Regions from separate parts of the Mesobacillus subterraneus genome, predicted to be linked through region 2. Evidence: predicted binding sites of a transcription regulator. Region 2 holds the regulator's gene; the other holds the start of a gene.

Region 1 (11,432 bases), 1.6 Mb from region 2:
GTTTGTTGAATTGTTTTTTTATTGCTTTGATTTCATCCTTAAACCATCCATCCATACATTCATCCAAATCCTCTCCATACCTTACTCTTTCGTATGTCTGGATAGTCCTTATGTCATAATGGATGCCTATTCTGTCGAACCATTCCATGACGTCCTCATGTGGAAGCCTTCCCAACACCTTTTTATGGGCATACTTTTCAAGCTCAAATAATTCCTTCCTTATAAGGTTTTCAGGTACTGCTAGCGCCTTCTTGAAAGCAGGCCTTTGCCAGCTGGACCATTAACATAGGCTGTGGTAGTGGTCCCGGCTTGTACCGTATCTTCCTCAGGCTGACTCCTGAATACATTTGATTTTTTATAGATTAGGTAAAAACCAATTCCAATTATCACTGCAAACAGGATAGGACCCCAAAAATGAGTATCAAAAACCTGATTGGCCTGCTCGATTTGTGTGTCATTTTCAATATTGGGCAATTGTCCGGAAAATACTTTATTGGCCCTGGCTTGCATAGCAGGAGAAGCTATCCAGGAAAATACAGGATATAGCAGGAGAGAAAGTGTCCAGCCTATCACCTGAAGGACAATAAAGAAGATTTCTTTCAGAAGGTCTCTTCCAAACGTTAATACTGAAACCAGGAGCAATATAAAACCCAGCAGCTTTGAGTAGAAGACAGCAAATCTCCTTTTCGAATCCTGTTCCACATCCATCCACTTCAGCAAAAATTGCCCCGATAATATGAACAGCAGCTGAAAGATTAAAAGGAACACGACCTGGATTAAATAGGACCCTCCATAAAAATAAGCAAGCGGTGATACGAACACACCAATCAGAAAGGTAATGACAAGCCATACACTTTCTGAATGACTCGTTGAATCCTGATGGAATTTAAGTACCCTCCAAAAAATCAATATTGCCATAATCCCCGTGTAAAAATTCTCCAGATTACTTAAGCTACCTATCACGAAAAGCAGCGGGGTGATGACCAGAATATACAAAGGCTTTGCAAGATTCGGCTTCATCTCCAACAGAATGGTAAAAAGGATGGATACTGCAGCAGCTATTCCCATGGTTGAAACTAACGGCATTTGTTGGGAGGACAGTAAATGAAAGATCACAAGAATGAGGCTTGCAAAGATCCATTCTATATAAAAGCGAAAAAAGACATTTAGAACCCTGCTTGTCATTTGCCCGCCACATCCTTCAACTTCATTTTAAATGGTTCCAGGAAGGCACTTTCGTTATGCTTTTGCAGCTCTGACAATTGGACTCCCTCTCTTAACCATTCCTTGATATAGCCATCTGATTCAATAGAACGATTCCCTCCATGTATCATGGTTGGTGCAATCGGTAAATGCCTTTTATAAAAAAACAGCATCTGCTGATGTGGAATAGTTGGCGAATGGAAGTCAGCAATTGCCAGTAAATCAAGCAACTTTTGCAGATGATCCTTGCCAGACCCTAATGGCAGATAAGTAAATGGTGTGAATCCTGCAGACCTGATATTCATGCAGAGCGAGAAAGGAATATTCTGCTTATGGAAAAAGTATGCCATTTCTGCTGTGCTGCTCATCAAAAATTCCAGCTCGCTAGTCACTGAATAGCCGTCACTAACGTTGATGAATAGAATCGCACCTGCCTCATTGATCCGTTCAAATTCTTTCGTCTGTAATCTCATTTTCCTTGCACTTGCTTTCCAGTTAATCCTATTGAAGCTGTCTGTAGGCAGATAATCTCTTGTTCCGATTGGCTCCATATGATCTTCAAAAAGTGAGAAATTGGATGGATTGTGTCCAGGCTTAACTGACTTATGTTTTTCGATATTACGCACTGAAATAGCCTTAGGATAGACTAGAGCTTCAATATTGATAACGTCAGAGAACTCGAGAATTGTATCGCCGAACCCAAAGAAATGCGGAATATGAATCTCCATTTTTCTAATTTTAGATAATCCCCGCTTTTCAGCTATAAAAGGAATTTTGATGTTTATTTTTTCTCTTTGCCCCATCGAAAATGGCAAGCTTATATCAACCCTGGACGAATGGATATGATACTCACCCGATACTGGGACAACGGCACTGTCAAAAAAAATGGAGAGATTGCCTTTCATGATCGGCAGACCCTGATTAATGAACTCCAGGCTCCACTCTCCCTTATCTCCGATAAAAAAACGATTTCGCTTTCTACTGTTATCAAAAATGAACCCTTCGCCAATATGTTTCAGATAATAAGAATTTCCAGCAGCAATAAAAATAATCAGCAGGCCAGCTCCAAACATCAGCAAGGAATTTATGTAGAAGCTTGAAATCACTAAAAGGATTCCGAGAAACGCCAATATGGATAGGAAACGGTCCTCAATGACGATTTTTTTCCATTGCATCGGCTTATGCCTCAACTTCAACTGGAAGCGGAATTGATTCCAGCATATCTTCGACTACTTTTTCTGATGTCATCGTCAACGAAGCATCCGCAGATAGGTATATTCTATGACCTAATACAAATGGTGCCATCTCCTTAACATCATTTGGAACTACATACCTGCGCCCCTTTATAAGAGCCCTTCCTTGGACAGCCTTTACTAAAGCAAGCGTTCCCCGAGGACTGATCCCTAATTCAATAGAAGGATGATTCCTTGTTTTGCGGGTGATTTGCAATAGATACTCTTCAACCACATCACTTAACTTTACATTCCTGAGTTCCTGTTTTATAGAATGGATATCCTCCTCACTAAGTACGGAGTTAACCTCTGTCGTTGCAGTCCCAAATCGATGTTTCTTAATCATTTCCTTCTCTTCATCCACTTCTGGATACCCAAGAGACAGCTTAATAAAGAAACGGTCCATCTGAGCAACCGGTAGCTGGAATGTTCCCTGCTGTGATTCTACAGGGTTCTGAGTTGCAATAACGAGGAAAGGGAATTTCAAGGATATCGTGTGTCCATCAATCGTTACCTGGTTTTCCTCCATCGCCTCCAGCAAGCTTGATTGTGTTCGCGGTGTTGCACGGTTTATTTCATCTGCAAGAAGAATATTAGTGACAATTGGCCCTGGCTTCAATTCGAAATCCTGAAGCTTTGGATTGAAAAACTGTATTCCTGTAATATCACTTGGCAAAACATCCGGTGTAAATTGGATTCTTGAAAAATCGCCGCTTATACCCCTTGCAAATGTTTTAGCAAGCAATGTTTTCCCTGTTCCTGGCACACTCTCCATCAAAATGTGGCCATTGTTCAATAGCGCGATAACCATCATCTCTATTTCATGCTCTCGTCCGACTACATTTTTACTAATTTCTATTTTAAGTCGCTCTAATTTGTTTACCAATTCCATTCCTTTTTCCTCCCATTGTGAGTGAAATTTGGTTTCTTTCTATAAAACACTCAAGAAAAGTTTAACACCATAACAAAAAAAAGTGAATTTTCAACCAATTTTATCCAATTAAAAAGGAACACTTTTTTAGTGCTCCCTTAAAATTTTTTTGAAGTAATATGTAGTTCTCCGTGAAATATATTTAAAAGTTTATCAAGTTCCTGGCTTGCTGATATGGTCTGAACGCTTAGAAACCCTGTTTCCTTAGCGGCTGAAATCATCTCTTTACGTTTGTGTTCGATTTCTTCCATTATCTTTTCAAGACACGCAGTTCCCATCATCCATCACCTCATCAGTCTGTGTTAATATTTTACTACTATTCCACTATAAGGGATAGTAAAATTTACATAAGCCCCACAGTTTTCCCTGATTAACTCCTCGCCTCATCCACATATCGAAAAATGACATCTCCACCTCTTTGAGCGACTCCCCTAAAATGTTTAAAGTCATCCCTCGTCACCAGAAATTCACGAAATATCATAAAATCCTGTTTTGAAACAAAGATTTCTTCTACTTCTTTATATTTCAAACTTTCCAGCATTCGGACAGCCTGTTCCTTATCCAAATAAACCACCCCAGTTTCTTAAGTTAAAAACTATTTTATCTCCTATTGCTCAAATTGCAAAACCCAATTGTTTTTACATTTAAAAAATGGGAATTAGAAAAGCGCAAGCGCCTTGTGCAACCCCGACAAGCACTGGAGAGCTAACAGGTGAAGTCGTTCTTGACTTAACCTGAGCGGACCGAAGTGACTAGAGGGGCTAGGCGCTTGGGCTGGACACTAATCTAAGTACAAAAATTTGATACTTTCTTACTCATTAAAAAAGTACATTTCGGATTTCCACTGGATGGAAATAAGATTATTCTATATAATAGATTTTATAAATTGAATTTTCTAACTTTTATAAAATGAAAATTTCGTGAACATTTGAAATTTAGCACCGATTTTCCTTTACGCTAGGAGAAAATTAAGGCAAAATGTTAGTAATTCGAAATATAACGAAGGAGCGAGTTTATTTGAAGAAAGCCGATGTTGGAAATGTAATCGAATTCAAAGAAGGACTACAAGGTGTTGTGGAAAAGGTCAATGAAAACTCGGTTATTGTTGATTTAACATATATGAACAATTTCCGGGACTTAGAGCTCGATCAACGCACCGTCATCAATCATAAAAACTATAAAATTGTTAAAGAAACAGCCTATTAATATATGTAATTCCAGAAAAAAAGCAGCCTAAGCTGCTTTTTTCTTCTTATTATTTATTATCCTTGCCAGCAAGTTCCTTAAAGGATTTTACCTTGCCATGCGGGTGCTGATCCTGCTTTCGTACTGTCCAATTCCGCTCCTTCTCGCGCTTTGATTCAGACATGATCTTCCCTCCATTCAAATTTTCGTTCATTATTACCATGCCCCATCTTGAAGAAATCATTTCCTTACAAATTTAACGAATTTTTTGGTACAATAAATTTTGTTTCTGGAAAGGGGTTTTATGAATAATGAAAAATTGGATGGCGGATCGCAGATTAATTCTTGGTATTTTGATCGCTCATCTTCTCCTATTTTTTACCTTCGAGGATAAAGACGTATTCTGGTATATATTCACAGCTTCGATGCTGGTTTTGATCAGTTATTCCATCATACACGAAGAAATTGAGGACAATACATCCACACTAACTTATTTAACGGTTGGAGTTGCTTCAGGACTCGGTTTATTCGGCTTCTTTTGGCTCGGCAGCTTTCTGATCGAGATGCTCAATTTACCTATAGCGAATCAAATCTCACGTCTGTACAGTAGGTTCTCACCTGAATTATTCTGGCATTATCTCGTACTGGTCTTAATACTGGCTCCTGGAGAAGAAATCTTTTGGCGGGGGTTTATCCAAAAACGACTTAGCAAATACTTTAGTATGAAAGTGTCCATCGGGCTTTCAGTGATGTTATATGCTTCTGTCCATTTTTATTCCGGAGAGTTCATTCTCGTACTTGCAGCAATTATTGCTGGACTAGCGTGGAGCACTTTATACGCATGGAAGCGGAGTTTGCCACTCGTTATTGTCTCTCACATCGTCTTTGATTTATTATTGTTTGTATTCATTCCTCTAAGCTAAACTTTTAACCTAAAATGACCCATGCCAATCATTGGCATATGGGTCATTTTTATTATTGCCCAATCGGCTTGCCCATGATATTTTTGTAAATGCGACAAGTCTTGTAACTTTCGTTATTATATTCCGTCTAAAATTGTAGAATTCACCATACGAAATGACAGGGGGCAATTAGACATGAACAAATTAGCAAAGTCATTTACAATCATTGGATTATCAGCATTATTCATTGCAGGCTGTGGCTCTCCGGAAGATTCAGAATCAACAACAGACAAGGTACCTGCAGCCCAGCCAGCTGCTGCGCCAGAAAAAAATGAAGAAGAGCAAAAGACATCAGACCTGAAAAATAAAGAAGAGGGCTTAATCCGGATCATGGAGCAAAACATTGCTTATACAGTAAATGGCGAACAAAAAGAAGAAACTGGTTTTTTGAAGTACAATGATAATCAAAACTACTCCATGTATGTTTTGTCTCAATATGAACTGACTGCAGAGGAACCCAACAAAGATGTACTGATGTGGACTGAAGACGATAGTGTGTTCATGAGGATAGAATTGCTTCCAGTTGACTCAGAGTGGACTTTAGTTGAAGAGAATTCAAAAGCACAACTTGCTGCTGTAGGCTCCGAGGTAAAAGAAACACAAACACCAGAGGACCCATTCTTCAGCAATGCCTGGGCAATGGAAACGAAAAGTGAATCAGACATCGTCACTACTTATTTAATAAAAAATGAGGAACAGCCTTTAAAGCTGACTATATTCACAAAAGAAAGATGCTGACCACCGCAACGCATTCCTGGAAATGGCCAAGACGATCATGAAAGAGAATAAATAATAAATAAATAAATAAAGAAGGGGCTATTCCCCTTCTTTTTTATTTATTCCCATGAACTGGTTTCATCCACAACAACACAATGAAAATCAAACTGATATAGCCAAAAAATGGGTACAAGATTGAAAGAAGTGTTCCATAATCAATCAAGCTGATGAAATAACAAATTAAAAAGAGCAGTGAGACAACTAGCAGACTTGGCAGCTTGATATATTTTTGAATCTGCCTTTCAAGCCCAAATATATTGCCGATGACAGATGTGAAGATTTCTCCATAAACAATAAGGACAAAAATCCAGTAAAGACCTGCAGCTAACTGCTTCATGACGACGGCCATCGGTATTTCAAATGTTTCGAACCCGGGAAGCATGATTAAGGTCAAATGGCTTGAAAGCAGGATTAAAGTCAGCGCAATCCCGCCGAGGATCCCTCCCCATTTTACAGTATTATCGTCCTTCATCTCTGCTGCAACAGGAACCAGCACCGCCTGGGCAAGCGACAGGTTCAGGGCTGTATAAGAAAATGGTCCGATCACGGCCTTCCAGCCATCCTCTGCATATGGAATAAAAACGACCTGTTCTATGAAGCCTGGCAACTTGACTGACAAAAACAATAAGATCAGACTGAATAAGATCATCATCGGAACAACAAAGGTATTAACAGCAAAAACACCCTTCAATCCGACGACCATAACGGCAAGTGATAATGCAATCGTGATAAAAATCCCCAGCGATTTAGTCAATCCAAGCTGCTCCTCAAAAACGGCTCCTGCACCTGAAAGCATAACAGCACAAACTCCAAGCAGCATAAACAGCATCATTATATTGATGATTCTCCCAAAAAATTCCCCAAATAAATGTACATTCATTTCTTCATAAGATTGGGCCCCGATAGCTGCTGCGATGCGCATTAATTTTGCACCCAGATATGTAAGAATGTATCCGGCCATGAAAACCCCAACCAATCCAACTATGCCAAAGCGAGAAAAGAATTCAACAATTTCCCTTCCCGTCGCAAAACCGGCTCCCACAACAGTACCAACATAAACAGCAGCGATTTGAAAGGCAGCACCCCAATTCGTCTTCAAACCGTTCCCCTCCCTCCTTCTCAATATATGTAAGGATAGACAAACCATGACGAGCTTTTTTAAAGAGGATACAATCGGAATATTTACAAAAAATTACCACAATCAAAATTCTTGAAAGTCAAATAAGGTCAAATTATAATAAGAGTAAATTGATCAAAGATAGTCAAAGTCAAAATAAACCTTTGATCTAAATTAATATTTTTTAGGGAGGAATTTAAATGCTTTGTCAAAATTGCCAGGAGAAACACGCAAATATTCAGTTAAGGTTAAATTTAAACGGTAATCAGAAGCATTTAATGCTCTGCGAAGATTGCTATCAAACAGAAAAAGAGAAATTAGGTGCTTCCTTTGGCAATCCGATGTCCGGACTTTCCGGATTTGGAGGTTCACCTTTTAACGATATGTTCAAACAGTTTTCAGGTAATAATCACAACCCTAACCATCCCCCTTCAAATGCTGCTACGAAACCAGCTGGCGGAGGAAATGGCTTTATCGATCAATACGGGAGAAATTTGACCCAAATCGCAAAGACTGGCTTGATTGACCCAGTAATTGGACGAGATGAAGAAGTTAAACGAGTTATCGAGATTTTAAATAGGAGAAATAAAAATAACCCTGTCCTTATTGGTGAACCTGGTGTAGGTAAAACAGCCATCGCTGAAGGACTCGCGCTTAAGATTGTTGAAGGTGCTGTTCCTGACAAGCTCAAGAACAAGGAAGTTTATCTTTTGGATGTTGCCTCTATGGTCTCCAATACAGGAATTCGCGGCCAATTTGAGGAGAGAATGAAACAGCTTATTTCTGAATTACAGACTCGTAAAAATATCATTCTGTTCATTGATGAAGTTCACCAGCTTGTTGGTGCAGGGTCTGCAGAAGGATCCATGGATGCAGGCAATATCCTGAAGCCTGCTCTTGCCCGTGGTGAACTGCAAGTAGTTGGTGCGACAACTCTTAAAGAATATCGTCAGATTGAAAAGGATGCTGCGCTTGAGAGACGCTTTCAGCCAGTACATGTCCTCGAGCCATCAGCTGATGAAACTGTCGAAATCCTGAAAGGCATACAGTCCAAGTACGAAGATTTCCATCAGGTTTATTTTTCCGAAGAAACAATCAAGGCATGTGTACAGCTTTCACATCGTTATATACAGGATCGATTCCTTCCTGACAAAGCAATCGATTTAATGGATGAAGCCGGCTCGAAGCTTAATCTTGCTTCTGACTACACAGATCAGAATGATGCCGAAAGCCGCCTTGCTGAAATCGCAATGGAAAAGGAAGAAGCATTGAAGCAGGAAGACTATGAGACAGCAGCAAAGCTGCGTGATGAAGAAGCAAAGCTGGATAAAGCAATCAGTGACAATGGTAATGCAGTACGCCCTGTGGTAACAGTCCAGCATATCCATGAAATCATCGAGAAGAAGACTGGAATTCCTGTGGGTAAACTTCAGGAAGATGAACAAGCAAGGATGAAGAACCTTGTTGTAAACCTTAATGGCAAAGTGATTGGCCAGGAGGAAGCTGTCCAGAAAGTAGCTAAAGCAATCCGACGCAGCCGTGCTGTCCTGAAATCAAAGAACCGCCCAATTGGATCGTTCCTATTTGTGGGGCCAACAGGCGTTGGTAAAACAGAATTGACCAAAGCATTGGCAGAAGAGTTATTTGGCTCTAAAGATGCAATGGTTCGTCTAGACATGAGCGAATATATGGAAAAGCACAGCGTTTCCAAACTGATTGGTTCACCCCCTGGATATGTAGGCCACGATGAAGCAGGGCAGCTGACCGAAAAGGTTCGCCGCAATCCATACAGCATCATTCTGTTGGATGAAATCGAAAAAGCTCATCCTGATGTACAGCACATGTTCCTGCAAATCCTAGAGGATGGCCGCCTGACTGATAGCCAGGGTCGCACAGTAAGCTTCAAAGATACTGTGATCATCATGACAAGCAATGCTGGAGTCGGTCTCAGAACAATCAAGGTAGGATTCGACCAGAACACAGCTGTCAAAGAATCAAATATCCTTGAATCACTTGGAGGCTTCTTCAAGCCAGAATTCCTGAATCGCTTCGACAGCATCATTGAATTTAAGGCACTTGAAAACAAGCATCTTCTTCAAATTGTCGACTTGATGTTAGTTGAACTGATGGAGACACTTTCAGAGCAGAACATCAGCCTTGAGGTGGAAGCTGAAGTCAAGAAAAAGCTTGCTGAGCTTGGATACCACCCCGCGTTTGGTGCACGCCCTTTACGCCGCTCGATTCAGGAACAGCTAGAGGATTCCGTCGCGGACTTCATCCTTGAAGAGCCGGGTTCAAGTGAATTGAAAGCAGTAATTGAAAATGAAGAAATTATCATCAAACGAAAATAATAACATGGGAGGTCCGGAGTAAATCCGGACCTTTTTTTACTTTTTTCATCTTTGAATTACTTAACGGACGGCATAGCAAACAAGGCTTTTTACACGAGATAAACACCAATCCGAAAAAACTATTTGAAATTTTTACACTTAAAAAATGAAATCTACATAGAAGACATATAGAATAAGAGAATAACTATGAAAGAAATGAGGTAAACCAAATGGGTTTTTTGACAAGATTCAGTCTTAAAAATGCTTTTGCAGTTTTTATCATCTCCTTTTTATTGATACTCGGCGGATTGTATTCCTTCACTCGCCTGAAGGTCGATTTACTGCCGAATATCGAGTTCCCACAACTTTCTGTTGAAGTCATTTATCCAGGGGCATCGCCTCAGGATATAAATGAGCAAGTGACAGAGAAGCTAGAAACCAAATTCAAGGGAATTGATGGACTCAAGAAACTGCAGAGTTCTTCTTTTGAAAGCATCTCAATCATCAATCTAGAATTTCCTTTTGACACCGAACTGGATGATGCTGAACAGCAGGTCAATTCCTTCATCAAGGAGGCAGGCCTTCCTGAAAATGTACAGACAAATGTAAACCGATTTTCTTTTGGTACATTTCCTATTTTCAATATCTCATTGTTCGCCAAAGACAATCAGGATCTCGAAAATCTTGTAAATGAAGAAATCATTCCTGAACTGAATAAAATTCAGGGAATCAACAGTGTTTCAGTTGGAGGCATGACAGAAGATATCCTTCAAATTACCATTGACCAGGATAAAGCAACTCAACTTGGCCTTAACTTGAATGAAATTAAAGAAACAATCAATGCTAAGAAATTCAGCTTCCCTGCTGGAAATCTTACTGAAAACGAAATCCAGGTTCCTGTAAGGGTCCAGGAGAAAATTGAAGAAATCAATGAACTCGAAAACTTGGTGATACAGTCAAAATTCGTGCCTAATGCACCACCAGTTAAGCTGGGGGATATTGCGTCAATTGAGGTAGTAACCGAAAAACCTGAGATCACACGATACAATGAAAAAGAATCTTTATCTATGGCTATCACGAAAAAGCAGGATGCAAATACGGTCGAAGTTGCAGAGAAGGTTTTAGCGGTTATTAACAGCTATGATGACCGTCTCGAATACGCAATTGGTTTCGATTCCGCTGAAGGAATTGAAAAATCGGTAAATACACTGGTTAAAGAAGGCTTGCTCGGAGCCCTGTTCGCTTCAATCGCTGTACTTATTTTCCTTAAGAATTTCAGGGCGACGATTATTGCGATTGTATCGATTCCACTTTCTCTATTGATATCGTCCATATTCTTGAATCAGCTGGACATTTCATTGAACATCATGACACTTGGCGGAATGGCAGTAGCCGTTGGCCGTGTAGTGGATGATAGTATTGTTGTTATTGAGAACATTTTCCGCAGAGTCCGGAAAACGAATAAAGCCATGACCGATGATTTGATCCAGGATTCCACAAAGGAAATCCTTAAGGCAATCACATCATCAACTATAACCACAGTTGTTGTATTCTTGCCATTAGGACTTGTGGGAGGAATTACCGGGGAATTTTTCCTACCTTTTGCTCTAACTATTGTATTTTCTTTGCTCGCATCATTAATTGTAGCCGTTACAATCGTCCCTATCCTTGCAAAATTCTCATTCAAGAAGGTGC
Region 2 (11,432 bases):
GACTGGATGCGGGATCCGTTCGACAAGGCTTGATTCATCTGTACCGATGAATTGTTCCCTCATTGCCTTGTTATGTGCCTCAAGCAATACAGAAGCACGAAAAGCCTGCGGGGTCTGGACTGACCACAAACTTGAACGCTCAACTGTTTCAGCTACCCTGCCGTTGGCCGCTTTCTTGATTGTATCCTTGACAGGAACAGCTACTATTGCCCCGCCACCCTGGCTAGCAGCCTCCACAAGTTTGTGGACCGTTTCCGCTTTTATGAAGGGGCGGGCAGCGTCATGAACCAGCACAATCTCATTTAAACGGACATCCATTAACCCATTGAACACACTGTCCTGGCGTTCCTTTCCCCCTTGTACCAATGAAGATATCTTATGTATACTATACTCTTTTAACAAAGACTTGAACTGCTGCTCATCACTTGGACTGATTGCCAGAATGATGCCAGAGCATTCAGCATCTGCTTCAAACACCCTAAGTGTATGGATCAGGATTGGGACTCCTGCCAAAGGGAGCAGCAATTTATTTTTCCCTGCTCCCATCCTCTTCCCCTGACCCGCAGCCGGAATAATGACCTGATAAGGCATGACGAAAAACTCCAATCTATTTTGAAAAGTGCAAGCGCCTTGGTCAGCACCGACAAGCGACACGAGGAGCTAGACAGTGAAGTCACTCTTTGACTTCATTGGCAGCACCGGAACGTCTCGAGGAGTTAGGAGGCTCAGCTAGAGAAGCGACTCGAACGGCTATACACTATTCCAAATTATAAAAGTTATACTCTGTTATATAGGTACTACAAGATCAAGCAACTTGTCAGCCCACACAAGTGCTCAAGCTAGTCATCTCTAGAAGTGAAATACATATAAACGGGCAGTCGAGGCCCTGCTTCACACCTTCAATAAATCAATGAAGGAAGCGGGAATCAACTGCCCATATAGGCTTGATTCATTCAAAGAGGAATCAACTGATTATACTTTTTTTCCAACAGCTTTGGCTTAGCAAAAATCATTCTGCCAGCAGATGTTTGCAGCACACTTGTTACAAGAACATCGATACGCTTTCCAATGTAATCGCGGCCTTCTTCGACTACGATCATGGTACCATCATCAAGATACGCAATGCCCTGGTTATGTTCCTTGCCATCCTTGATTACCTGGATGCTCAATTCTTCTCCAGGAAGGACAACTGGTTTTACCGCATTTGCGAGATCATTGATATTCAGCACGGCAACCTTCTGCAATTCACATACTTTATTCAGGTTGAAATCATTCGTGACGACAACACCATTTGTCAGCTTCGCCAGCTTTACAAGCTTGCTGTCGACTTCCTGGATGTCATCAAAATCACCTTCATATATTTCTACTTTAATCTTAAGTTCCTTTTGAATACGGTTCAGGATGTCCAATCCACGTCGTCCTCGATTTCGCTTCAACACGTCAGATGAATCAGCGATATGCTGCAATTCTTCCAGGACGAACTGGGGAATTACGATGGTGCCTTCAAGGAATCCAGTCTGGCAGATATCCGCAACCCTGCCATCAATAATCACACTTGTATCGAGAATCTTCCACTCTCTTGCACGAGTTTCTTTTTCTTTATCCGCTTCTTCTTCAGTGCCCTTCTTCTTTGACCTTGAAAATAAACCAAGCAGTTCATCACGCTTTTTGAAACCAACTTGGAATCCAAGATACCCAAATAATAGTGTCAGGAGAGTCGGTGCAACTGTATTCACGACAGGCACCTGGATTGCATTAAGGGCAAACCCCACTAAAAATGCCACCAGCAAACCAAAGAAAAGGCCGACACTGCCAAAGAGGACATCTGTAATTGGCGCCTTGATCAGCGACTCTTCAGCCCACTTCACAAAATTGGTCACAGGATCTACGGTCCAAAAAGTAAGAAGATAAAAAATAAGTGCGCCCAAAACAGCAGTAACATAAGGATTATTGATGAGAGTCATGTCTCCCGCGTTCAATAATGATAATAAATCAGGAATTAAGAATATACCAAGCGTTCCCCCAATGATCAGGAAGCAGGCTTGAATGATACGTCTTAACATCCTTTCACCTCCTTTTACTCATTATAAACAACTTCCAAATTTTGAAACCCTCGTAAAAAACATTTTTTTAAAAAAACATCCAAATGAATATACGAATTTACCCTGACAAAAGTTACATCATTTGTACAATTAAAATGACAAAAACACTGCAAGATTGCCATTATCTCTATAGGAGTAAATCTCATCTTTAAGGTAGCACCAGGGCATGCAAGTGTCAATTAAAAGCAGTCCGCCAAAGTTTGGGATTACATTTGACGGTCCGCCATCAGCTGGTCCCTTATGAGTTTGAAGCCTTCTTTGATTTTCCGGGCTCTTACTTCGCCAATGCCCTCTACATCATCCAGTTCTTCAACGGTAGCTGATATCATATTTGTGAATTTGCTGAAACGTTTAATCAAATTCTCAGTAATGATCATTGGCAGCCGCGGAATTTTATTCAGCATTCGATATCCTCGAGGACAGATGAATTCATCCATATGCACATATCCCTGATGCCCGAGAAGCTTCAGGATGGTGGAATCTTCAATGACTCCCGCTTTTGAAAGCTCCTGGAATCGAGCCATCACCTCATCTGCCTTAACCTCCGATTCTGCTGAATAATCTTTGATGACAAGCAATGCTTCTCTTTCCATTTCAGATAAAAGCTCCTGCATTTGCAGACGGATCAGCCGTCCCTCTAGCCCAAGCTCGCTCAAATAGGTCATAAGCTCCGTCTTGATCCTCAATACCATTTCAAAACGATGGATAACCTGAAGCAAGTCATTATAGGTGACAAGATCTTCAAATTCGAGGATTCCCAGATTGGTGATGCTTTGTTCAAGGACGACCTTATACTTTTCCAACGTCTGGATTGCCTGGTTCGCCTTTGTCAAAATAACACCGATTTCCTTCAGGGCATAACGAAGGTGTCCCTGATATAGGGTAATGACATTCCTTCGCTGGGAAATGGCGATGACAAGTGCCTTTGTCTGTCTCGCGACACGTTCTGCTGTCCTGTGCCTCATCCCTGTCTCAGTAGAAGGCACTCCCGTATCAGGAGCTAATTGGGCGTTTGCGAATAAGATTTTGCTTCCAGTCTCATTTAAGATGATCGCACCATCCATCTTCGCCAGTTCATACAGATAGCTAGGACTGAACCTGCAGTTGATTTCAAAGCCGCCATCAACCAGGTTTTTTACTTTTTCATTGTATCCAAACACAATCAAACCGCCTGTCTTGACCCTGAGCACATTATCGATTCCATCCCTTAGAGGTTTGCCTGGAGCGATAAATTGAAGGATTTCACCTAACTCCTTTTCTTCAAGCTCTTTATGTTCCAATCCATCAACCTCCCAAGGTGACTTTTAGTGCATGGCTGACAGATGATACCCCGATAAGCTCAACTCCCCGTGGAGGAGTCCATCCGCCGAGATTGTTCTCCGGTAAAATAATTCTTTCAAAACCAAGCTTCGCCGCTTCCTGCACACGCTGCTCAATCCTAGAAACCCTCCTTACTTCCCCTGTCAGCCCCACCTCACCGATGATACAATCTGTAGCGCGGGTTGGTTTATCCCTGAAGCTCGAAGCAATGCTGACAGCCACCGCAAGGTCAATAGCCGGTTCATCCAGCTTAACTCCCCCGGCAACCTTCAAATAAGCATCCTGGTTAGCCAACAGCAAGCCGACACGCTTCTCCAGCACAGCCATCAGCAGCGATACGCGATTATGGTCGATTCCGGTAGCCATCCGCCTTGGATTCCCAAAGCTCGTTGGCGAAATCAAGGCCTGGATTTCAACTAATACCGGGCGTGTTCCTTCCATCGAGGCCACAACTGTTGACCCTGATGCCCCCTGGGATCTTTCCTCTAAAAATATCTCTGAAGGGTTCGCCACTTCTTCAAGGCCCACTTCCTTCATCTCGAAAATACCCATTTCATTCGTCGACCCGAAACGGTTTTTGACAGCCCGAAGGATTCTGTACGTATGGTGCCTTTCCCCTTCAAAATATAGAACCGTATCGACCATATGCTCCAGCAGTCTTGGTCCGGCGATCGAACCTTCCTTCGTGACATGTCCGACGATAAAAATGGCGATACCCTTTGTCTTCCCAATTCGCATAAGCTCTGCTGTACATTCCCTTACCTGTGACACACTTCCTGGCGCAGAGGTCACTTCCGGGTGGAAAATCGTCTGGATTGAATCTACGATTACAAAATCCGGATTATTATTTTCAATTGTCAGGCTGATTTCCTGCAGGTTCGTTTCCGAATAAACAAACAGGTTATCCGAGGTTACTCCAAGGCGGTCTGCGCGCAACTTTGTCTGCCTCATCGATTCCTCACCAGAAATATACAGCACTGAATGTGCCTTTTTTGCCAGCTGGTAAGATACCTGAAGCAATAGAGTCGACTTACCGATACCCGGGTCTCCGCCAATCAGCACCAGCGAACCCCTGACCACGCCTCCGCCAAGTACACGATTCAATTCATTCAAGTCTGTCGTAATCCGCGGCTCGCTGACTGTTTCAATACTAGTGATTGGGAGTGGCCTTTGCAGCAACACTCGTATTCCCTGTATTGGCAAAAGCTCCTCTTCTTGTCGAGCCAGTGCTTTCCACTTCCTCGACCATCTTATTCCACTGCCCGCATCCCGGACATTTCCCCATCCATTTTGGAGATTCATAGCCGCATTCCTGGCACATGAATTTCGTTTTTCTTTTTGCCATTTTCTTAGCCTCTCAATAAAAAAAAGTTATTATCATTATAATAAAGCCAAACAAGTAATAAAAGAAATGATAGCGACTGAAGCACCTATGTAATTTTTTCAACAAGGCATATTGGAGGTCATGAATCCAAAACTTTTACGTCTTCAATTAAATTATGTTCATATACAGATGCAACAATTCCAGCTATTTTTTTGAAAGCTGTTTTCTTGCAAGTGCAATCTCAGGGGATTACGAGGAAAGTTAAATTAGTAAAGCGCAAGCGCCTTGGGCAGCCCCGACAAGCGCTGGAGGCCCGGCCAGTGAAGTCGCTCTTTGACTTCATTGGTCGGACCGAAGCGACTCGAGGGGGTAGGCGCTTGCGCTAGACACTAATCCAAGTGTAAAAAATTTACACCTTCTTATTCAATTAGAAAAAAAGGGGTACACGTATTTAGTACGTATACCCCTTTTAATAACATATCAAGCCATTTTAAACTTTTGTCGATCCTTCTGGAGTCTTGACGACAAACTCGCCATTTTCAACGTCAATAACGACATTTTGCCCGGTAAGGACCGTTCCTCTGAGCAATTCTTCAGACAGTTGGTCTTCGATATGCTTTTGGATCGCACGGCGTAACGGACGTGCTCCGTATTCCGGATCGTAGCCTTCTTCGGAAATTTTCTCTTTCGCCGTTTCTGTCAGCTCTAAAGTGATTTCCTGTTCTTTCAAGCGCTTCACAAGCTGATCGGACATCAATGTCACGATTTCTTTCAGATGTGGCTTTTCTAGAGCATGGAAGACGATGATCTCATCGATACGGTTGAGGAATTCAGGACGGAATGCCTTTTTCAGCTCTTCCATCACTTTACCCTTCATATCTTTGTAATCCTGTTCTCCATCCTGGATATTGAAACCAACATATTTATTCCGCTTCAACGCTTCAGCTCCGACATTGGATGTCAGGATCATGATTGTATTGCGGAAATCGACTGTCCGGCCCTTGGAGTCAGTCAAGCTGCCATCCTCGAGTACCTGCAGCAAGATGTTGAATACATCTGGGTGTGCTTTTTCGATTTCGTCGAGCAGGATGACGGAATATGGCTTTCTGCGAACCTTCTCAGTCAGCTGGCCGCCTTCATCATATCCGACATAGCCTGGAGGTGAACCGACAAGACGTGATGTTGAATGCTTTTCCATGTACTCGGACATATCGACACGGATCATCGCGTCTTCATCTCCAAACATGGACTCTGCCAACGCTCTTGCCAATTCTGTTTTACCAACACCTGTTGGTCCAAGGAAGATGAATGAACCAATTGGACGTTTTGGATCCTTCAAGCCTGCACGTGCACGTCTTACCGCCTTGGAAACTGCCTTAACCGCTTCATCCTGGCCAATGACACGAGAGTGAAGGATTTCCTCAAGGTTCAGCAGTTTATCTGTTTCGGTTTGCGCCAGCTTAGAAACAGGGATATTCGTCCAGCTGGACACCACATGCGCGATGTCTTCCACTGTCACTTCACTGTTTTCCTTGCCCTGCTTTTCTTTCCATGTTTTCTTCGTATTTTCTAGCTGTTCACGAAGACGCTGTTCTGTATCCCTTAAGGAAGCAGCCTTCTCAAACTCCTGGCTTTGTACAGAAGCATCCTTCTCCTTGCGCACTTCCTCCAGCTTCACCTCAAGCTCCTTAAGGTTAGGCGGTGTGGTATAAGAGCGCAGGCGAACCTTCGAACCAGCTTCATCAATTAAGTCAATCGCTTTATCCGGAAGGAAACGGTCAGAGATGTAGCGGTCAGATAATTTTACCGCCGCTTCAATTGCCTCATCCGTAATCGATACTCTGTGGTGTGCTTCATAGCGGTCACGAAGCCCCTTCAAAATTTGCACTGATTCTTCCGCAGTTGGCTCATCCACGGTAATCGGCTGGAAACGTCGCTCTAGCGCAGCATCTTTTTCGATGTATTTACGGTACTCATCAAGTGTTGTCGCACCGATACATTGAAGTTCACCACGAGCCAATGAAGGCTTCAGGATATTTGACGCGTCAATCGCACCCTCTGCACCGCCGGCCCCGATCAGGGTATGAAGCTCATCGATGAAGAGAATGATATTTCCGGCCTGGCGAATTTCATCCATGACCTTTTTCAGGCGGTCCTCAAATTCACCGCGATACTTTGTTCCGGCAACAACCGTTCCCATGTCCAGTGTCATGACACGCTTGTCACGGAGGATCTCAGGCACTTCATTGTTTACGATTTGCTGTGCCAAACCTTCAGCAATCGCTGTTTTACCGACACCAGGCTCACCGATCAATACAGGATTATTCTTCGTCCGGCGGCTTAACACTTCGATGACACGCTGGATCTCCTTAGCACGCCCGATGACCGGATCCAGGCTGCCTTCCCTGGCGATTGCAGTTAAGTCTCTTGCAAGGCTATCAAGTGTAGGAGTATTGGCATTTGCCGTTCCACCTCCCTGATGACCAGAAGTTTCATTGCTTCCAAGCAGCTGCAGGACCTGCTGGCGCGCTTTGTTCAGGCTGACTCCAAGATTGTTCAGCACTCTTGCAGCCACGCCCTCTCCCTCACGAATCAATCCGAGAAGGATATGTTCAGTTCCAACATAGGAATGGCCCAACTTCCTTGCCTCATCCATGGAAAGCTCGATAACCTTTTTAGCTCTTGGCGTATAGTGGATTGTCTGGGAAGTTTCCTGGCCGCGGCCAATCAGGTTTTCAACTTCCTTCTGGATTTTCTCCGCTCCAAGGCCAAGTCCATAAAGCGCCTTTGCCGCAATTCCCTCTCCCTCACGCACAAGGCCAAGCAAGATGTGTTCTGTGCCGATATTGTTATGTCCAAGGCGGATTGCCTCTTCCTGTGCGAGTGCCAATACTTTTTGTGCTCTTTCGGTAAATCGTCCAAACATCATAAGATCATCCTCCTGACTCGTCTTTTGTTTCCATTTTCAATCGTTCTCTTATTAAAGCAGCTCTGCGGATATCCCGTTCATTCGGTCTTAATGGTCCTCCCGCATATTGCTGCAAAAACCCAGGCTGAGTTAATATCATCAATTCATTCAAAATCGATTTGGAAATATTTTTTATAAAGCCCATATCTATTCCAAGCCTTAAATCAGAAAGGCAACGGGCGGCTTCCTTCGTTTCGATGATTCTGCTATTGGCAAGTGTCCCATATGATCGAAACACTCTGTCTTCTAATTGTATGTTCGAAGTCTTCGCTAATGCTTCCCGCGCTGACCTTTCCTGAGATATAATCTGGCTTACGACACTTTTTAAATCGTCTACGATGTCTTCTTCCGATTTTCCAAGCGTAATTTGGTTCGAGATTTGAAAAATATTGCCGAGCGCTTCACTGCCCTCGCCGTAAATACCTCTTACCACCAAACCAAGCTGGTTAATCGCAGGGACAATCCTGTTCATTTGCTGTGTTAAAACAAGACCAGGCAGATGCATCATCACCGATGCCCTAAGGCCGGTCCCTACGTTAGTAAGGGCAGCTAGTCAAATAGCCGAATTTTTCATCAAACGCATAATTGACATAATCCTCTAGCCAGTCATCAATCTGATTGGCAGCCCTTAGAGCCTCACTAAGCTGGAAGCCCGGTAATAAACACTGAATCCTGACATGGTCTTCCTCATTGATCATGATGCTCACTTCTTCATTTTCAGATAGTAAGACAGCACCATGTACGGAGTTTTCTGCCAGATTCGGACTGATCAAATGCTTCTCGACTAACACCCTTTTCTGCAAAGGGGGAATTTCATCCATATTGATCATTTCCAACTGACCGAAGGTAGCTACTGATGTATTACTGGCACGTTCCATGATCGTACTTACCACTGCTTTTGCCTCTCCATTGGTGTACAGCGTCGGAAAGTTATATTCATCAAGATTCCTTGCAAAACGGATGCGAGAGCTAAGGACGATATCTGAATCTGGTCCATCATCACTCATCCAGGAGCTGACAGCCTGATTGATAAACTTCTCCAATGACAAGGCTACTCCCCTCCCTCTTGACCTGCTGACAATTTTCTTTCAAGTTCCCTGATCTGGTCTCTTGTCTCAGCAGCTTTCTCAAATTCCTCTGCAGAAATCAGGCTTTTCAGAGTTTGCTTAAGATGATCGATTGTCTTCCTTACATGAAGGTCCCCGCCGACTCTTCTAGGAATCTTTCCATTATGCATGGAATTACCACTATGGAGCCTCCTTACAATCGGGGTCAGCTGTTCGCGAAAAGCATCATAGCAAGTCGCACATCCAAACCGGCCTACTTTTACAAACTGTGGAAACGTCATCGAACATTGCGGGCACTGGGCCACTTGCTCCGTTTCAAACTCTTTTTTCTGTTCCGGAAAAGCAGGTTCCATATTTAATAGTCCGGCAAGTAAGCTATTGATCGAAAAAGCAGGGCCGTTGTTCATCATAAACAATTCGCCTTTTTCTTGTGCGCATATTTCACACAAGTGCAATTCCGTTTTTTCACCATTTGAATAATTCGTGAAGTGCAGCGTTGCCGGCCTTTGATTACACTCTTGGCAGATCATGCCCTCACCTCTTTATCTGCTTTGATATTATTTATACTTCAATGCCATCAGCATTGCTTTCAACATTCTCGCACGCAGCTCATCACGCTGTGGCAGCTCTATATACAGGACGGACCTGTCGAGCACACTCAGCATAATTTTTGCTTCACGGTCAGTCACTACATCTTCCTCTACAAGACGGAAGATGACATGCTCAGCGCTGCTTTGCGAAATACGTACTTGAATCAAAGACAGTAAATCATCAATCAAATGTGCATGATCATAAGCCTGGACTTTGATGATCCGGATGTAGCCGCCGCCACCCCGTTTACTCTCAACAAGATAGCCCCGTTCAATCGTGAACCTTGTATTGATGACATAATTGATCTGGGACGGCACGCACTGAAATTTATCGGCGATTTCACTTCGTTTGATTTCAACGATGTCTTTATCGCTCATTTCTAAAACCTGCTTGAGGTAATGTTCTATGATGTCCGATATATTCCTCACTAAACCTCCCCCAATCTGACTTTGACTATATTTGACGTTAATTATACAAAAAAAATTTTTCCGATGCAATGAATGCATCCCGAATTCACTTCTCCAAAAATTATGTATGCCAAAAGATGTTAATAAGGGGATTGTTGGCTATTATACCCATTTTAAGGCGAATGGAAACTTATATCAGGAAACATCCAAGAAATTTTATGATCAGGAACAGCTTCGGAGTGCAGCTGGCGGAGCGAAAGAATGGTACAGCGTTAATGTGTATTTGCACGGAAAAATAGTAAAAGGAAAATTTCTATTTTTCATCAATGAGAAGGCTGTTATATTTTATTGTCTGAGATTCTCACCTGTGCCTGTATCGACTAAATTGCTAATTTACCAAAGAAAATAATGAAGACTAATAGCGCTGATAGCCCCATAGTCAGGAAGACTGTTGAAAAGCTCCTGGCTATGCTCTTCCAGTCTTTCATACCTGAAAGCCCGATGAACCCAATACATAAAGTCATTAAAGTCGCACCTAAAAGCAGGACGTGTGGGTGTGTTCCAAAGATGGTGTAATCAATTGGCCCTGTAAAGGAAAATAGGTAAAATAGTAAAACCCAGATAGTCGATAAAATGAATGACCAATAATTCAATAGTCTTATCATGGATTCCTCCTATTATCATTGATAATTATTTAATGAAGGATCTTTCTATTATTGGAGTGACGGGTGCTTATGTGCTTATGATTTTATTATTCAACAAAAGATTCATTTATCCTTCTGAAACTATAGAGGCATGGGATTAATTGTATTATGACTATGGATAGATAATGATTGTTTGCTAGGTGATTATTTGACAATTTTAAAGTCATTTCGTCTTTTTGTGTTGGAAGCGGGTTTTAGTTCTGACAGCTTTTATGTTGCTCCAAACGTGTTTGAAGTTGTAGTAGGTTGGGACAGCTTTTTGTGCTTTTCCTCTGAACCTGTCCGATGTTGACTCTTCTTGTGACAGCTTTTTGATTTTTTTCCTGGAAACCTGGCCAAAGTTGCTCCTTCTTCCGACAGCTTTCGTTCTTGTTATCTAAACTTGTCTGAAGTTGCCATGCCTCTTCTCAAACATTACATCTTATTTTCGATTCCATTATAACTAAAGTATTTCTGCATACAAAAAAAACAACAGCCATTACAGCTGTTGTTTCGTGTGCCCGGCGGCGTCCTACTCTCACAGGGGGAAACCCCCAACTACCATCGGCGCTGAGAAGCTTAACTTCCGTGTTCGGTATGGGAACGGGTGTGACCTTCTCGCTATCGCCACCAGACTATTTGGTTTGAGGTTTTATTCCCTCAAAACTAGATAATGTGTAAGAAGAATTCAAGAAAAACGAGTCATCTAATTTGGTTAAGTCCTCGAACGATTAGTATCAGTCAGCTCCACACGTCACCGCGCTTCCACCTCTGACCTATCAACCTGATCATCTTTCAGGGTTCTTACTAGCTTGCGCTATGGGAAATCTCATCTTGAGGGGGCTTCATGCTTAGATGCTTTCAGCACTTATCCCGTCCGCACATAGCTACCCAGCGATGCCTTTGGCAAGACAACTGGTACACCAGCGGTGCGTCCATCCCGGTCCTCTCGTACTAAGGACAGCTCCTC

Evidence for each region. The regulator CtsR, encoded in region 2, represses protease genes until heat stress. The targets are predictions, from matches to a motif close to ATGGTCAATAAAGGTCAAACA.
Region 1: the regulator CtsR is predicted to act here: its motif matches at 7,504-7,524, upstream of LC048_RS14310 (ATP-dependent Clp protease ATP-binding subunit).

The regions. Positions count from the first base shown of each region.
Region 1 is NZ_CP129019.1:2,728,916-2,740,347, forward strand. It holds gene LC048_RS14255 (hypothetical protein) at 1-148, opposite strand, end outside; gene LC048_RS14260 (hypothetical protein) at 241-1,185, opposite strand; gene LC048_RS14265 (DUF58 domain-containing protein) at 1,182-2,378, opposite strand; gene LC048_RS14270 (AAA family ATPase) at 2,383-3,327, opposite strand; gene LC048_RS14275 (aspartyl-phosphate phosphatase Spo0E family protein) at 3,465-3,647, opposite strand; gene LC048_RS14280 (hypothetical protein) at 3,737-3,931, opposite strand; gene LC048_RS14285 (YkvS family protein) at 4,384-4,572, shown strand; gene LC048_RS14290 (DUF6254 family protein) at 4,622-4,735, opposite strand; gene LC048_RS14295 (CPBP family intramembrane glutamic endopeptidase) at 4,863-5,474, shown strand; gene LC048_RS14300 (hypothetical protein) at 5,649-6,251, shown strand; gene LC048_RS14305 (YkvI family membrane protein) at 6,346-7,389, opposite strand; gene LC048_RS14310 (ATP-dependent Clp protease ATP-binding subunit) at 7,608-9,758, shown strand; gene LC048_RS14315 (efflux RND transporter permease subunit) at 9,968-11,432, shown strand, end outside.
Region 2 is NZ_CP129019.1:4,291,351-4,302,782, forward strand. It holds gene ispD (2-C-methyl-D-erythritol 4-phosphate cytidylyltransferase) at 1-591, opposite strand, end outside; gene LC048_RS22430 (PIN/TRAM domain-containing protein) at 954-2,063, opposite strand; gene disA (DNA integrity scanning diadenylate cyclase DisA) at 2,309-3,382, opposite strand; partial or broken gene radA (DNA repair protein RadA) at 3,387-4,767, opposite strand; gene clpC (ATP-dependent protease ATP-binding subunit ClpC) at 5,237-7,675, opposite strand; partial or broken gene LC048_RS22450 (protein arginine kinase) at 7,680-8,763, opposite strand; gene LC048_RS22455 (protein-arginine kinase activator protein McsA) at 8,766-9,311, opposite strand; gene LC048_RS22460 (CtsR family transcriptional regulator) at 9,339-9,800, opposite strand; gene LC048_RS22465 (hypothetical protein) at 10,160-10,444, opposite strand; rRNA gene rrf (5S ribosomal RNA) at 10,982-11,097, opposite strand; rRNA gene LC048_RS22475 (23S ribosomal RNA) at 11,174-11,432, opposite strand, start outside.